DNA from 2 places in the Neptunomonas phycophila genome. Region 1 is predicted to be linked to the other one. Evidence: predicted binding sites of a transcription regulator. Region 1 holds the regulator's gene; the other holds the start of a gene.

Region 1 (5,963 bases):
TATCCAGACTACTTTCTCCATCCGTCGAAATGCAGGATGAAAAAGGAACACCTGTCACGCTCACCAGCAAAACTGGCACGTTATTTGATAATGAAGACCGCATGACGCTTGATGAAGACGTACGCGTCACGCATAATCCCAACATGCCCGATGCCAGTTTACTAACCACGTCGTCGTTAAATTTTGACCGCCGCAGTGGTATCGCGAGCACAGACCTACCCGTCAAAATAACAAACCAACAGTTTGAAACGACAGCAACTGGCATGACGATCAACATTAATTCGCGGACCTCCGATTTACTATCGGACGTAAAAGGCACTTTTTATGTCGAACCTTAAACAACTATCCCTGTTGGCTTGCACATGCCTATTCGCTACCCAGCTTGCCTTTGCGTTACCTGACGACCGCAAGAAGCCTATCCATATCGCCGCTAATAGCGCTCAGATTGATGAAAATAGCGGAATTACTACCTATACGGGCAACGTGCTTATTACCCAGGGTACTATGAAAATAAAAGCCGCTAAGGTTAACCTTTATCAGAAAAATAATGACGTAAACCGCATTGTCGCCACGGGTAGCCCAGCAAGCTTTAGCCAACAAGCATCAGCAAACCAAGCTATTACCGACGCGTTTGGTCAACGTTTAGAGTATCAAGTTGATAAACAAACCATCACGATCACCGGCAACGCTCGCGTAGAACAAGACAAGAACCAATTCAGCGGCGAACGCATTGTTTATCAGATGGAAAAGTCTCTCGTTAATGCCTATAGCGGTGAAGGCAACTCAGGACAGCGCGTACAAATGATTATCCAACCAAAAGCGAAATAATATGATGACGCCGGATAGCACTTTACACGCTCGCAACTTAGCAAAATCATACAAAAAACGTAATGTCGTTCGCGATGTATCCCTCTCGGTCAATAGCGGTGAAATCGTAGGACTTCTGGGTCCCAATGGTGCCGGTAAAACTACCTGCTTTTACATGATTGTGGGCTTGGTCAAAGCTGATAACGGCTCAATAGCTATCAACGAAGAAACGATTACCCCTTTGGCTATGCACCAACGCGCACGCAAAGGAATTGGTTACTTACCTCAAGAAGCATCTATTTTTCGAAAGCTCAGTGTTGAAGATAACTTACTTGGCATTTTAGAAATGCGAAAAGAGCTATCAGTTGATCAACAAAAAGCCAAAATGGAAGAGTTGTTAGAAGAGTTTCACATTACGCACATACGAAATAGTCTAGGTATGAGCTTGTCTGGTGGAGAACGACGCCGAGTCGAAATAGCGCGTGCCCTAGCCTCCGAGCCCGCTTTTATTTTGTTAGACGAACCCTTTGCAGGGGTTGACCCAATCTCTGTAAATGATATTAAAAAGACGATAAAACACCTACAATCAAAAGGTATTGGAGTCTTAATAACGGACCACAATGTCAGAGAAACACTAGACATTTGTGAGAAAGCCTACATAGTCAGTGAAGGTGTTATCCTAGCTGAAGGCGAGCCAAGCGATATACTGGCAAATGAAAAAGTTCGTGCTGCTTACCTCGGCGAATCGTTTCGACTATAAGCAACACCTCGTGTTTTCTGGAGTCTACTTGTAATTTATGAAGCAGTCATTACAGTTAAAAATGGGGCAACATCTCACGATGACCCCACAATTACAGCAAGCAATTCGCTTACTGCAATTATCGACACTTGATCTACAGCAGGAGATTCAATCTGCATTAGACAGCAATCCCATGCTGGAAACTAATGAAGACAGTGAAGACAATGCGGCTCCGCAGGACAACTCTACACAGAGCGAGCAGCCTAGCAATTCAGATCAAACCCCATCGGAATACACGGCGCAAACAACACAAGAATCGACACAATCTGACGACCAAGAACCCGACTCTTTTGACGACAAGTGGAACGATGACATCCCCAGTGAGTTATCAACCGATTCATCTTGGGACGACACTTACCAAACTAGCAGCAACACATCGAGCACAAGTAATCGTGACGATGACAGCTTTTTTGAATCGAATGATAGTGCCGAGGAGAGTCTCCAAGACCATTTGCTATGGCAACTTAACCTAACAAGGATGTCCGCAGACGACCGTTTAGTTGCTGAAGCCATTATCGATGCGATCGACAACGAAGGCTATTTACGCCTTAACATTGAAGAGCTGCTTGAAGACTTTAAACGCCAAGAACCAGAACGCTTCCAAGAAGCAGAACTGGAAGAGTTCGAAGCCGTATTGCATCGCGTACAGCAGTTTGATCCGCCCGGTGTAGCGGCCCGCGACTTAGGTGAATGCCTGTGCATACAATTAAAACAATTACCTGAGCCGCCTCCTTTGTTAGCGCAAACATTGAACTTGTGCCAACATTATATCCACTTACTGGGTAACCATGATTACAAACAATTGATGCGCAAGCTACGCATCAAAGAACCACAATTACAGGCTATTATTGAACTCATTCAAACGCTAAACCCGCAGCCGGGAGCAATGATTTCACCTTCAAAAGCTGAATATGTGATTCCAGATGTTTTTGTGGAAAAGCTCAAAGGTGTTTGGACCGTGCGCTTGAATTCTGAAGCTTCACCTAATTTACGGATCAACACTCAGTATGCTGATTTGATTCGCCGAGCGGACTCCAGCGCGGATAACACCTATTTAAAAAACCATTTACAGGAAGCACGCTGGTTTATTAAGAGTCTACTCAGCCGAAATGAAACTCTGCTAAAAGTTTCAAGTCAAATTATCGAAAGGCAAGTAGATTTTCTTGAGCATGGTGAAGAAGCTATGAAGCCCATGGTGTTACATGACATTGCCGAAGCAGTTGAGATGCACGAATCCACTATCTCACGTGTGACGACACAAAAATTCATGCACACACCTCGCGGAATATTTGAGCTAAAGTACTTCTTTTCAAGCCATGTCAACACCAGCGATGGTGGCGCAGCCTCATCAACAGCCATACGAGCGGTCATAAAAAAACTGATAGCTGCCGAAAACCCTGCTAAACCTTTAAGTGATAGTAAAATTGCTCAACTTCTCGATGAAGAAGGAATCCAGGTCGCTCGAAGGACGATCGCCAAATATCGCGAAGCGATGGGAATCGCTCCTTCTAATGAACGCAAGCGTCTGGTTTAATAACGATACGCATACGACTGAAGAGTCGTGCTAAGGAGACAATCTATGCAGATCAATATCACAGGTCACCATGTAGAACTGACTGAAGCACTGTCCGAGTATGTACACACTAAGTTTGACAAGCTAGAACGCCATTTCGATAACATCACTAACGTACAAGTGACCTTGAGTGTTGATAAACAGCGGCAAATTGCCGAAGCTGACATGCATATTGCTGGAGGCGAAATATTTGCAACCAGTGAGCAGCCGGATATGTATGCGGCCATTGATGCCCTGACGGATAAGCTAGACCGTCAAATCATCAAACATAAAGAAAAGCTCAAGAGCCATAAATAACCTTCTAATAACTAATTGAAGTCATATGCCCATAATTTCTCTGTTAACACCTAGCCGCACTCTACAAGCAGTAGAGGGCGGCAGCAAAAAGCGCGTGCTAGAAATGGCAAGCAAACTCATTGCTGAATCAGTCGGTGAAGAAGTCACACACGAACTTATCTTCACCGGCCTAATTGGCAGAGAAAGGCTGGGCAGTACCGGCATCGGTGAAGGGGTTGCTATACCCCATTGCCGATTAGCGGGTATCGAAGCACCGATAGGAGCGCTGATTCACTTAGCAGAGCCTATCGATTTTGATGCTATCGACAGCCGTCCTGTAGATTTACTGTTCTTTTTGCTAGTCCCTGAAGCGGCATGTGATGAGCACCTCGGCACTTTAGCAAAATTAGCAGAAGTCTTTAGCCAAGATGAATGCCGTGTCGCCCTTCGAAAAGCCGACAGCAATGAAAACCTATTGGCTACAGCGACGCGCTTATTCCAATAAAGTGACATCAGCCTAATGCAATAAGAGAGCTCTCATGAAATTGGTAATCATTAGCGGGATGTCCGGCTCAGGAAAAAGCTCAGCCCTGCAGGCATTGGAAGATGTTGGTTTTTATTGCATTGATAACTTACCGGCTATGCTATTGCCGGATTTAATTAAGCATCTAGAAGCCGATGCTCAATTCAAAAAAATAGCCGTTTGTATCGATGCTCGTAACTTATCGAGTAATTTAGAGCGGCTCCCCGAGATCTGGCGTGATTTTAACGAACACAGCGACATTAACGCCGAGCTCGTGTTTATTAACGCGTCACTTGAAAGCTTACTCAACCGTTACAGCTCAACTAGACGCCGACATCCGATGTCAGAATTGTTTAGTGGATTAACTGACTCAATTGAGTACGAAAAAAAGCTCCTTGAGCCGATCGCCGAAATTGCTGATATACGAATCGATACTACACATATGTCACTATACGACCTCCGTGACACGATTAAATTACGTGTAGCAGAGCGCAAACAGCAAACGTTATCACTGCAATTTGAGTCGTTTGGCTTTAAACATGGCGTTCCAATGGATGTCGATATGGTATTTGATGTCCGTGTACTGCCAAACCCTTATTGGCTTCCTGAATTACGTAAATTTACGGGCAAGGACAAGCCTGTCATCGACTTTTTAAGCAACGAGGCTCTGGTCGATGAAATGTACCAGGATATTCGCGGTTACATTGAAAAGTGGTTGCCTGAGTTTTCCAACAATAACCGCAGTTATGTCACGGTAGGTATTGGCTGCACCGGCGGCCAGCACCGGTCCGTTTTTCTTGCGGAGAAGCTAACGGGCTATTTTAAATCACTCATGGATACGGTGAACATACGCCACCGAGAACTGCACTAAGTGCCAGTTTAAGATCAGGAATAAGCGCATGCTAGAAAAGAAAATCACAATAATAAATAAGCTCGGCTTACACGCCCGCGCAGCCGCCAAGCTCATCAACACAACCTCGCGCTTTTCGTGCGACGTCCGCCTAGAAAAAGATGACCGAGAAGTGGATGGGAAAAGTATCATGTCTGTTATGATGCTTGCCGCAAGTCGAGGCACCGAACTTACTGTAAAAACTCAAGGCGAAGACCAAGATGAAGCCCTGAGCGCAATAGAAGCGTTAATTAATAACCGCTTTGACGAAGAAGAGTAATATCAGCCAACAGATCTACTGTAGGCTTAAGAACTATCCGTTATACTAGCGCCTACGCCACCAAGGCGCCCCTACTCTATCCTGACGCTGACAGTGAGCACCTAAGGACTTTATGACGGCTCAAGAAGATACCACAGCATTAGACAAGCTAAATAGCGCTCTCAATAGCGGCGCATTTCAACAAGTCCGTTTCACCCTTAACAGCACATTACGTCCTGTAGAAGTCGCACATTTACTCGAAAAGTCGCCCCCAAAAGAGCGCCAAATTCTTTGGAACCTAATCCATCCAGAGAATGAAGGTAAGGTACTGCAATACCTTGCTGATGATATCCAGGCCGACATTTTAAGCAAAATGGATGCTGATCGTTTATTAGCGATTACGGAAACATTAGATACCGACGATGTAGCCGACGTTTTACAACAACTCCCAGAGCGTATTACTCGCGAGCTGCTCCAAATTATGGATCAGCAAAATCGCGAGCGCATCGAAGAGATCTTGGCTTACCCAGAGGACACCGCTGGCGGCTTGATGAATACCGACACGGTTACTATCCGCCCCGATATAACGGTAGAAACGTGCTTGCGCTATATTCGTCGCCATAATGAAATCCCAGAGATGACGGATAGCCTTTTTGTAGTAAGCCGAAAAAAGAATTCATACATAGGCACACTTCCCCTTACCAAGCTGTTGGTGAGTGACCCCGAAATTACAATTCGGGAAATAATGAATACCGATATTAAGCCCATACCTGCTGACATGCCTGATGATAAGGTTGCTTCTCTTTTTGAAAAGCACGACCTAGTCTCTGCCCCTGT
Region 2 (5,963 bases), 370 kb from region 1:
AAACGTAATAAAGAACGCTAACCAACTGAAGTGCAGTACCTTCATTTTGCCGGTGAACGACAGCAGATTAAATGATTTATCGTGGTTCATTGTCGGGTATCCGTATTTGCTTACACGCCAAAAACGAAAAACGCCCGGAAAACCAATAATTATTTATCGGTTTGCCGAGCGTCTTTGCTCTGTAACAGTGCTTTTTATTGAGCCATTGATTTAATTTGCACCATAATGATGCTGGCTAAATGGCGGCTTTCTCTAAAAATGCCTATTAAATCATGCAGCTTCTGAGTTTGAAGCGGATCTTTTAACAGGATCTTTGGGTTCCGTTGAATCAGGATGCAGGTTCTGTGCCGGTTTTTCAGCCGAGGCTTCATCAGGCTTTCGCTGCTTTTCGTAAAGGAAGCTCAGTACTTCGTGACGGTAATGGTTATATTCAGCGTCATCGGCTAACTCAATACGGTTACGCGGTCGTTCAAGCTTAATGTCCAACACTTCCCCTACCGTAGCGGCAGGGCCGTTGGTCATCATAACGATGCGGTCAGATAGCAGCACCGCTTCATCGACATCATGTGTGATCATAATGACGGTGTTGTTTAGGTCATTTTGGATGTCCATTAAGGAGTCTTGCAAATGAGCGCGCGTTAGCGCATCTAATGCACCAAAGGGCTCATCCATTAACAATACGGTAGGTTCCATCGCCAGTGCGCGAGCTATACCAACGCGCTGCTTCATACCGCCCGAAATTTCATCAGGACGTTTATCAAGAGCATGGGACATGTGCACTAGATTTAGGTTGTGCAAGATCCACTCGCGCATTTCGGCCTTCGTTTTCTTGCCTTTAAAAACCTGTTTAACGGCTAATTCAACATTTTGATAAACGCTAAGCCACGGCAGCAGTGAGTGGTTTTGGAACACAACGGCACGTTCAGGGCCTGGTTCGTTTACTTCTTTGCCATCCAGCACCACGCCACCACGAGTGGCTTGGTATAGGCCTGCCACAATGTTGAGAACGGTTGATTTACCGCACCCTGAGTGACCTATTAGGGAGATGAATTCTCCTTGCTGGATTTTTAGGTTGACCCCGTCCAGGGCCACATATGGGCCTTTTGGAGTGGGGAATTCGATTGAAACGTCTGTTAAGTCTAAGTGAACCATCTTTTTTCTCCAATTAGCGCAAGGCGACTGATTTGTCCCAAGAGACTTTACGTTGAATCATGAGCATTAAGCGGTCTAATAAGAATCCGATAAAGCCGATAGCAATGACAGCGACCATAATGCGTCCCAGTGATTGCGAGCTGCCATTTTGGAATTCATCCCATACAAATTTACCCAAGCCAGGGTTCTGAGCTAGCATCTCAGCGGCAATCAACACCATCCATGCAATACCCAGCGACAAGCGCAGGCCAGTAAAGATAGACGGGATTGCTGACGGAATAACAATCTTAATAACATGTGTAATCCAGTTAAGTCGCAGTACTTGGCTGACGTTTTGCAGATCTTTACTGATGCTAGATACACCAACTGCCGTGTTTAAAAGTGTTGGCCAAATAGAGCATAAAGAGACGGTAATCACCGATGTAACAAAGGACTTGGCAAACATAGGATCGTCTGTGACATACACTGCCGAGACGACCATAGTCACCAGCGGTAACCAAGCCAAAGGCGAAACTGGCTTGAACAGTTGAATAAGGGGGTTGATAGCCGTGTATAACGTTGAATTTAATCCAATCATGATGCCTAGAGGTATCGCCACCAACGAGGCGACTAAAAAGCCCGTCATGACTGTGCCTAAACTGGTCCAGATTTGATCAATAAATGTTGGTGCACCTGTGTAGGGGCGAATCTTTACTTCTGCATCTGGGTTCTTAGCCAGCTTTTTTTCGTTGCGCACTTCTTGGCGCTCGTAAAATGCTTTTTCTTTTTCTCGCTCTGCGTTGTGCTCGGCAAACAAATTAACTGTTTGCTCATACACCGCAGCAGGGCCGGGGAAGGTACCGAGCGATGTATTGATATTTTTGGCGCCAACTTGCCAGATGAATAAAAAGATCACTAGTCCAATTAACGGCACTCCAATTGATCGAAGTATTACCATTAATTGATCACCCGGACGCTCGCCCTGTGCGATCTTAACAAACGGCTCAAGCCAACTCATTTTTAATAATATAGCGCTCATCATTCGGCTCCTGTAGGTGCCCCACCAGCCGTGGTGGGGCAGGGTCAGGTTTTACTGTGATCTACAATTAGATCTTTTCGTCGTTTTTCAAACCAATTTTGAACTTGGTGAGGTAATCGTTTGGTTGCTTACCATCATAGGTAATCCCATCGATAAAGCCTGTCTGCGGTGGTTTGAAACCATCTTCTGTTGCGAAGTCTGGAAAGTCAGACGCTTCCATCGTGCCTTCTTCAATTAAGGCTTGAGCGGCTTGGGCGTAAATGTCAGGACGATACACTTTTTTAGCGATATCCATGTACCAGCTATCAGGCTTTTGCTCGTCAATTTGCCCCCAACGGCGCATCTGCGTTAGATACCAAATGGCGTCTGAATAGTAAGGGTAGGTTGCGTTGTAGCGGAAGAATACGTTGAAATCAGGCACATCACGCTTGTCGCCTTTTTCATACTCAAATGTACCTGTCATCGAGTTGGCGATAACGTCGTAATCTGCACCCACATAGTTGGGCTGCGACAATATTTTCACCGCTTCAGGACGGTTGGCGTTGTTGTCTTCATCTAGCCATTTAGCGGCGCGGATCATCGCTTTTACGACACGTAAGTGTGTATTGGGGTATTGATCAGCCCATTGGCTGGATACGCCAAAGACTTTCTCTGGGTTATCACGCCAAATTTCGTAATCGGTCACCACAGGAACCCCAATCCCTTTAAATACAGCTTGTTGGTTCCATGGCTCGCCCACGCAATAACCATAAATAGTGCCAGCTTCCATTGTGGCGGGCATTTGAGGTGGTGGCGTTACCGATAGCAAAGCGTCAGCATTGGTAATGCCTTGCACATCAGAGCCTGAAGAGTAGAACCCTGGGTTTATACCGCCAGCAGCTAACCAATAACGTAGCTCGTAATTGTGGGTCGAAACAGGGAAAACCATACCCATTTTGAAAGGTTTGCCTTCTGACTTAAACTTTTCGACGACAGGCTTTAAAGCATCTGCTTTGATGGGGTGTACGGGTTTTCCATCATCGCCTGTTGGAATATTGGGTTTCATTTGCTCCCAGATATCGTTAGAAACGGTAATTGCGTTACCGTTTAAGTCCATGCTGAATGCAGTGATGATATGCGCTTCAGTACCGTAACCGATGGTTGCACCTAAGGGTTGGCCTGCGAGCATATGAGCACCGTCAAGCTGGCCGTCGATTACGCGGTCTAGTAAGACTTTCCAGTTTGCTTGTGCTTCGAGAGTGACATACAAGCCTTCATCTTCAAAATAGCCTTTCTCGTAAGCAATGGCCAAAGGCGCCATATCCGTTAATTTAATGAAGCCGAACTTAAGATCTTCTTTTTCCGGCTCGCCTATTTCTGCGTGAGCAGGTGTGAAAGCCAATAGGCTTGAAACCGCAGCCGCACCAAATGTCATAACGGTTTTGCGTAACAAGTTACGGCGGCCGATGACAGACTTCAGAACATTCTTTTTCAGAAAATCGTTGGACATGTTTCAAGCTCCCTAAGTATAAAAACAGAAAAGGCGCCCCGACCGGAGGGTGAGATCCGGTCCAAAGGGCGCCTTTGCCTAAATAAATTATGTGTACATATGTAATGATGTGTATGTACTTAATTTGATATAGCAGAGAGCGTGCCAAATATTTAAAAAGCCCGCTATAACGGGCTTTTAAGAGAAAAGCTATGTGAGTTTAGTGGGGATGATCTAGCTAATTGTGCATTAATTTGTGCATTTTTTGAGCGCCACTACCCAGTTAGGCACTAGGTTGGCGCACATTTACTAGGCCTTTAGTCCTCTATCGAAAACGAATATCGGACGGCATGACAATAGGGTGGTGTGTGCCGGCTATTTCCCAATTGCCAGCATGAACGCCTTCGTCTTTTGTGTTCTCACAAGGGAGGTTTATGTCGAGCGCACTAGCCACCTCGCGGTATAAGCTCGTTAAATAGGTTTGTTCGACAATGTTATCCAAAGATTCTGGAGCCTGATTGTGATCGCTGACATTGAGAATGTGTTGGCTAAACCATCTGGCCTGCGATAGCCATGGGAAGGTAGCAATGGGCGGAGTAAAACTATGCTGCCCAAATAGCAGGTTTATACTATCAATGTCATCAATAGGGATGTAATCGTTGTTTAATAACAGTGCAAATCCACTCAGTTTATTTGTTTCGTTATCTAACCACGAGCAAGCCTTTAAAAGAGCGGCAATGAGGCGTTGGTGGGTTGCAGGGTTGCTTTCGCTCCAAGCTTTAGTCACACCGAGCACTTTATCTGGTGCATTTTCCCAAATTTGATGGCCGCTTAGCAGCTTGTGTCCAACGCCTTTGGCCTGCGCCAAACTGTTCCAAGGTTCGCCCACACAAAAAATATCAATCACGCCGCGCTGCATGGCATCAACCATTTGCGGAGGAGGCACAACGATCAGTTTTAGTTTCCCTTGCGGGTCTATATCGAAGTGCTGCAGCCATTCCCGTAATAGAAAGTGATGAGTGGAATACGTATGGACAGAAGCAACGTTTAGAGTACCCTCAAAACCTTCAAGGTAGCTTTTTAGTGCCAGCGCCGCTTGCTCGCTATTGAGTGCAATATTGGATGGGTTGATTGCCTCCCATAAGGTATTTGATACCGTAATGGCATTGCCGTTTAGCCCCAGTCCCATAGCCGTCACCATAGGTTGGCTAGCGCCTAAGCGCATAGCACTGGCCAACACAATACCTGCCGGCATTGGGGCGGCGTCTAACAGGCCATACTGCACTTTATCCCGAATGCTTGCCCACGATGATTCGCGGCTAAGTGTTACGGATAAGCCCGCTTCTTCAAAAAAGCCTAACTCTTTTGCAGCGACTACGGGTATACAGTCGAGTAGGGGGATATATCCAATGTTCAATTCAGATTTTTCGGCAGCAGGAAAATCGTCAGGTAAACGGATATCGGTGGTTGCTGAATTCATGACACCAACTCCAAAACAGAAATAATATTTTTAGCAATATCGTTTAATGGCTTTTGTTGATCCATCGCCATTTTGCGCATTGCTTTAAAGGCTTGCTCTTCTGAGCAGCGGTTATGTTTCATGACTAAGCCTTTAGCACGCTCAACTATTTTACGGTCAGCTAACTCATTTTTGGCGTCAGCTAACTCAGAGCGTAATGCTTGGAACTCTCTAAAACGTGCAGCGGCCACATCTAAAATGGCTTTCATACGGTGATGTTCTAGTCCATCAACAATATAAGCACTTACACCTGCACGAATCGCCTTTTCGATGGTTGGCTGATCACCCTGTTCGGCAAACATTACAACCGGGCGCGGCGAACTCTGGTTAAGGATTGCCATGTTCTCTAGGACGTCGCGATCGGGCGAGTCTAGGTCCACAATAATCATATCGGGTTTTAGCTCTTCCACTCGGTCAGCTAAATGATCGGTTGTATCAAGGCGGGCTAAAACGTCATAGCCTTGATCACGCAACGCCTGCTCAACCAGAGCGGCACGTCCTCGATCTTCATCGATAACCAGTACAGATAAACGTTTCTTCAATTGAGAGTCCTAAGCAGCTTTCATCATAGATAAACAAGAATACTGGCCGGTGGAGCCAGCGAACCTCACCCAATTCATTATTCCCGCTATTCTACACATAGGCGGGATAAGCAATAAATACGCCATGCGTCCCATTGTTGCTCAGAAAAAATAAACCATTAGCTAGGTGGCATGTCGATTAGCACGGCGCGGTTTGCATGCGTATAATACCGCTTTTTCGTATGTCTTATTTCATTATTAAGCTTTACGCATTGATTCACTCAT

What was found. The regulator sigma-54, encoded in region 1, starts transcription at its own class of promoters, with help from an activator protein. The targets are predictions, from matches to a motif close to TGGCACNNNNNTTGCTNT.
Region 2: the regulator sigma-54 is predicted to act here: its motif matches at 3,789-3,806, upstream of BS617_RS09195 (CmpA/NrtA family ABC transporter substrate-binding protein).

The regions. Positions count from the first base shown of each region.
Region 1 covers NZ_MRCI01000001.1:2,397,581-2,403,543, forward strand. Annotated here, with positions in the region: gene lptC (LPS export ABC transporter periplasmic protein LptC) at 1-338, shown strand, start outside; gene lptA (lipopolysaccharide transport periplasmic protein LptA) at 325-828, shown strand; gene lptB (LPS export ABC transporter ATP-binding protein) at 830-1,567, shown strand; gene BS617_RS10900 (RNA polymerase factor sigma-54) at 1,605-3,140, shown strand; gene hpf (ribosome hibernation promoting factor) at 3,186-3,476, shown strand; gene ptsN (PTS IIA-like nitrogen regulatory protein PtsN) at 3,502-3,960, shown strand; gene rapZ (RNase adapter RapZ) at 3,995-4,849, shown strand; gene BS617_RS10920 (HPr family phosphocarrier protein) at 4,878-5,147, shown strand; gene mgtE (magnesium transporter) at 5,260-5,963, shown strand, end outside.
Region 2 covers NZ_MRCI01000001.1:2,024,413-2,030,375, reverse strand. Annotated here, with positions in the region: gene BS617_RS09210 (NarK family nitrate/nitrite MFS transporter) at 1-90, opposite strand, end outside; gene BS617_RS09205 (ABC transporter ATP-binding protein) at 271-1,152, opposite strand; gene BS617_RS09200 (ABC transporter permease) at 1,166-2,170, opposite strand; gene BS617_RS09195 (CmpA/NrtA family ABC transporter substrate-binding protein) at 2,238-3,584, opposite strand; gene BS617_RS09190 (CmpA/NrtA family ABC transporter substrate-binding protein) at 3,964-5,118, opposite strand; gene BS617_RS09185 (ANTAR domain-containing response regulator) at 5,115-5,699, opposite strand.